Regions from separate parts of the Rathayibacter sp. VKM Ac-2759 genome, predicted to be linked through region 1. Evidence: predicted binding sites of a transcription regulator. Region 1 holds the regulator's gene; the other holds the start of a gene.

Region 1 (2,196 bases):
GGAGGTCGTCGCGCAGGGGCAGATCATCGAGAGTCGTCACCAGAAGATGCTAGCGGCGCCGCCCGTCGAGGCCGGAGTGCCGGTCAGCGGACGACGTCGTACTGGGAGGGGACCGCGAGGCGCTGCCCGGGCTCGATGCCGGCGCTGGGGAGCTGGTTGAGCGACAGGATGTCGTCGACCACGTCGCGGGGGTCGGACTCCGGAGCGAGCTCCTCGGCGAGCGACCAGAGGGACTCGCCCGCGCGGACGGTGACGTACTGGAACTCGACGCCCGACTGATCGGCGGACGCGACTGCTCCCCCGCCGTTCAGGCCGAAGACGAAGGCGCCGGCGACGATCGGCAGCGCCCCGAGAGTGGCGAGCACGGCGCGCCCGCGCCGCGTGAGGCGCAGGTGCGACTTCTGCGGCGTCGCCGGATCGATCGGACGCCGGGTCGCGTGCGAGTCGTGTGTCGTGCGGGAATTCCGTGCGGTCATGGTGATCGCTCCTCTCAGCAGGGACTCGGGGCGGACCTCGGCCGGGAGGGCCGCCCCGAATCTCTGTTCCGAATATATCTTCGAACTTCGCGGCGGACAAGTGCCTGTCGCGTCGTATCCGCTGTGCCGCCCTCCGGATGACGGCTCGCGACACACTCGAACGAATGTTTCGAACGGGGACCCGCGGCGGATACAGTTTCGAGAGCCCGGAGGTAGTACAGCAGCGACCACCGACATTCGACGTCGGACCGCAGCCGGGAGGGTGCGCACGCGGGGTGCGCGCCGAGAGAGGGAGCACCGTGAGCGACGCGCAGACGCCGAAGACCAAGCCGGGCGCCGGTCGCCGCCGCAAGAACCTGAGCGCCAAGCAGCTCGCCATCCTCGATGCGATCCAGCGCTCGGTGTCGAGCCGCGGCTACCCGCCGAGCATGCGCGAGATCGGCGACGCCGTCGGCCTCGCCTCGCTCTCGAGCGTCACGCACCAGCTCAACCAGCTCGAGCTGAGCGGCTACCTCCGCCGCGACCCCAACCGGCCCCGCGCGCTCGAGATCCTGATCGACGTCCCGAGCTCGACCGAGGACGACGGCTCCTTCGAGTCGACCGTGACCGTCGGTGACGCGGCGATGGTGCCGCTCGTCGGCCGGATCGCGGCGGGCGTCCCGATCATGGCCGACCAGCAGATCGACGAGGTGTTCCCCCTCCCCCGGCAGCTGGTGGGCAAGGGCGAGCTGTTCATGCTGAAGGTCGTCGGCGAGTCGATGATCGACGCGGCCATCTGCGACGGCGACTGGGTCGTGGTGCGGTCGCAGCGCACCGCCGAGAACGGCGAGATCGTGGCGGCCATGCTCGACGGCGAGGCGACCGTGAAGGTGCTCCGCCAGCGCGACGGCCACACCTGGCTCCTCCCCCGCAACTCCAACTTCGAGCCCATCCTCGGCGACGAGGCCGAGGTGCTCGGGAAGATCGTCGCGGTGCTCCGCTCCGTCTGACCGCGGACGAGGAGACCCCGGTCCGTCGAGGTTGCCTGCTCGCGCAGGGCGCCTCGACGGGCCGGGGTCCGCTCGTCCGGGCCCGCGCCTCCTAGACGGCCGCCGCTCCCGTGAGCGCCGCGCGGGCGCCGGAGGCCGCGGAGACCATCGACCGCAGCGACGCCACCGTCTCCTCGTAGCCCCGGGTCTTCAGACCGCAGTCCGGGTTGATCCAGAGCTGGCGCGCGGGGATGGAGCCGAGAGCCGTGCCGACCAGATCGGACACCTCCCCCTCGCTCGGGACGCGCGGCGAGTGGATGTCGTACACACCGGGGCCGATGCCCCGCGCGAAGCCGGAGCGCTCGATGTCGGTGACGACCTCCATCCGCGAGCGCGCCGCCTCGATGCTGGTCACGTCCGCGTCGAGCTGGTCGATCGCGTCGATGACGACTCCGAACTCGGAGTAGCAGAGGTGGGTGTGGATCTGCGTGCCCGTCGCGGCTCCCGCGGTAGCGAGCCGGAACGCACCGACCGACCAGTCGAGGTAGGCGGGCTGGTTCGCCTTCTCGAGCGGCAGCAGCTCGCGCAGCGCCGGCTCGTCGACCTGGACGATGCGGATCCCCGCGCGCTCGAGGTCGGCGATCTCGTCGCGCAGGCTCAGTGCGACCTGCTCGGCGGTCTCCTTCAGCGGCTGGTCGTCGCGCACGAACGACCACGCGAGGATCGTCACCGGGCCGGTGAGCATGCCCTTG
Region 2 (2,196 bases), on a different replicon from region 1:
CTCTGTGACGTGCTGCGAGACCATCAGCGCGTCGAGCTGCTCGGCGGAGTAACCACTGAGTAGCTCCATCACACGGGTAGACAGCTCCCCGTACAGCTCGTAGTTGCTGGTTCGGGCGACCACTTCCGGCAGGCGGCCGGATCGGTTGAGAGGTTCGATCTTGAACCAGGGCGTGCCGTTCTCGATGCCGAGCTTCTTCACCTCGTCGGAGCGGGCGACCACGCATCCGTCGTTGTTGGAGAGGACAACCACGGGCCGGCCGTGCAGCTTCGGGTCGAACAGTCGCTCGCAGGAGACGTAGAAGCTGTTGACGTCGACCAGGCCTCTGCGCTGTTCAGAGCGCACGGTGGAGGTGGTGGAGGCAGACGGTGACGACGCCCCACACCTGGAGGTCGCTGAGCTCGGGGACGAGGATCGGCGGGTACTCGGAGTTCTCGGCGCGCAGGATGACGCCGCCGGGGGAGAGTTCGAGGCGCTTGACGGTGAGTTCGCCGTCGAGGATCGCGACGACGACGTTGCCGTCCTTGGGGGAGAGGGAGCGGTCGACCACGAGCTCGTCGCCGTCGCTGATGCCGGCGCCGATCATGCTCTCCCCGGAGACGCGGACGATGAAGGTGGAGGTCTTGTCGCGGATCAGGTGGTCGTTGAGGTCGAGGGAGCCGTCGAAGTAGTCCTGCGCGGGGGAGGGGAACCCAGCGGCTACCGCGTCGCCGGCGACGAGGAACGCGATCGCCACGGCGTCCAGAGCCGGAGTCGAGATCCGCTCCACGATCGTCACAGTCATCTCGATACCTCCTGACGCGTTCGAACATATGTTCGATGGAATTCGAGTGTAGGTCGGAGGGTCCGACAGCGCTCGTGTGCGCCTGTCGTTCGGCCGGTCGGCGGAGCCGTCTCGGGCGCGTCGAGCTCGTCGGGGATCCGCGTCGACCTCGAGGGTCAGCGTCGGGGCTAGGCAGCGGTGGAGGACCACCAGAGTGATCCGGGAGCGAGCATGCCGGTGCGTCCCCAGTGCAGCGCCTCGCGGTGATCGCCGCGGCCGGCGGCGTCGCGGGGGTAGAGCGGCCAGACGCGCTCACCGGGAGTGGTGTCCTCGAACAAGGGTCGGCTCGACACGTGTCGGCGTCGTGGGCGTTGCCTGGGGGAGGAGGAGCGGTGGGTCAGTTCGGCTTGCCACCAGGCCCAGACCTCGCGCTCGACGTCGTAGCGGTGGGCTCGATCTGCGAGGGCTCCGTCGACGCCGAGGATGCGAGCTGCGGCAGTGCGGAGGTCGCGCTTAGCGCGGGTCCACCCGGTCGTGTGCTTGATGATCAGCCGGTGTGTGCGTAGGCGGGAGAGAGCAGTGGCGGCGGTGCGAGTACTGACTCCGAGCAGCGTGGCGGCGGCGTCGAGGGCGAGGGTCCCTTCGCGACGCAGCAGAGCGTAGGTCTTTCCTGCCAGGTGTCCCAGGCCGGCGCGGGTGAAGAGGTCGTGCCGGGTGTCGGTGAGGTCGGCTTCGAGCATGGTGAGGAGCATGGTTCGTTCGGTGAAGATCGGACCGGGGGGGCGGGGGTTATTAGTGGTTGTGACCGGACCTTGCAGTGAGCCTGTGGAGAAGTGCTCGGACAGTCGCCATTCGCTGGCGTTCGAGCCGTCCGCGCGGACGGCGAGCTGCACGTAGCCGTCTTCGCGGAGAGTCCGCAGGGCGCTGGCCGCGGTGGTGCGGCCCAGGCCTGCGAGGAGGGCGAGGTCGCGGATGGACGCGGCGACGGTGCGCTTGCCGGTGTGCAGGGTGAGGTAGGCCAGCGCGGTGAGGATCGTCTTCTCCGATGTCGCCCGCTCACTCCGACCCCACCGGCCCGGGCTCACCCGGAACCGCTCGAGGAGGGCGCTGACGGCGCCGACGATGCTCTCCAGCTCCACCAGGTCGCCCGGCTCGCGCTCGGCCGGGAGAACGGCGTGCAGTGCCGCGTACTGGAGCGCCTTCTCCCACTGCCGTGTCAGGCGCTCGGCCGCTTCGTCGCGCGAGCGCGGGCGGCGATGGCCGCGGCCGGTGTTCTTGGTCCGGTAGTGCTCCATCCCGGGAGCGGTCCGAGCAGCGTGCTCGACGTCGGTCAGGGACCAGCCGGCGTGAGCGGCGGAGAGCAGACACATGAACGCCGTCCACGACGGATTCGCACCGCCACCCGCGGCCGCCATGTGCCCAGCGCCGGCCGC

The links. Region 1 encodes LexA, which represses DNA repair genes until DNA is damaged. Its sites were predicted from a motif close to TCGAACANNTGTTCGA; they were not measured.
Positions count from the first base shown of each region.
Region 2: a site for LexA is predicted at 805-820, ahead of umuD (translesion error-prone DNA polymerase V autoproteolytic subunit). Genes of this name have one in related genera too.

Region 1 is NZ_CP047176.1:1,480,569-1,482,764, reverse strand. Features, by position in the region: gene GSU68_RS06785 (histidinol-phosphate transaminase) at 1-43, opposite strand, end outside; gene GSU68_RS06780 (LysM peptidoglycan-binding domain-containing protein) at 84-476, opposite strand; gene lexA (transcriptional repressor LexA) at 776-1,465, shown strand; gene metE (5-methyltetrahydropteroyltriglutamate--homocysteine S-methyltransferase) at 1,557-2,196, opposite strand, start outside.
Region 2 is NZ_CP047177.1:120,320-122,515, forward strand. Features, by position in the region: gene GSU68_RS19030 (hypothetical protein) at 1-345, opposite strand, end outside; gene umuD (translesion error-prone DNA polymerase V autoproteolytic subunit) at 335-784, opposite strand; gene GSU68_RS19040 (hypothetical protein) at 952-2,196, opposite strand, start outside.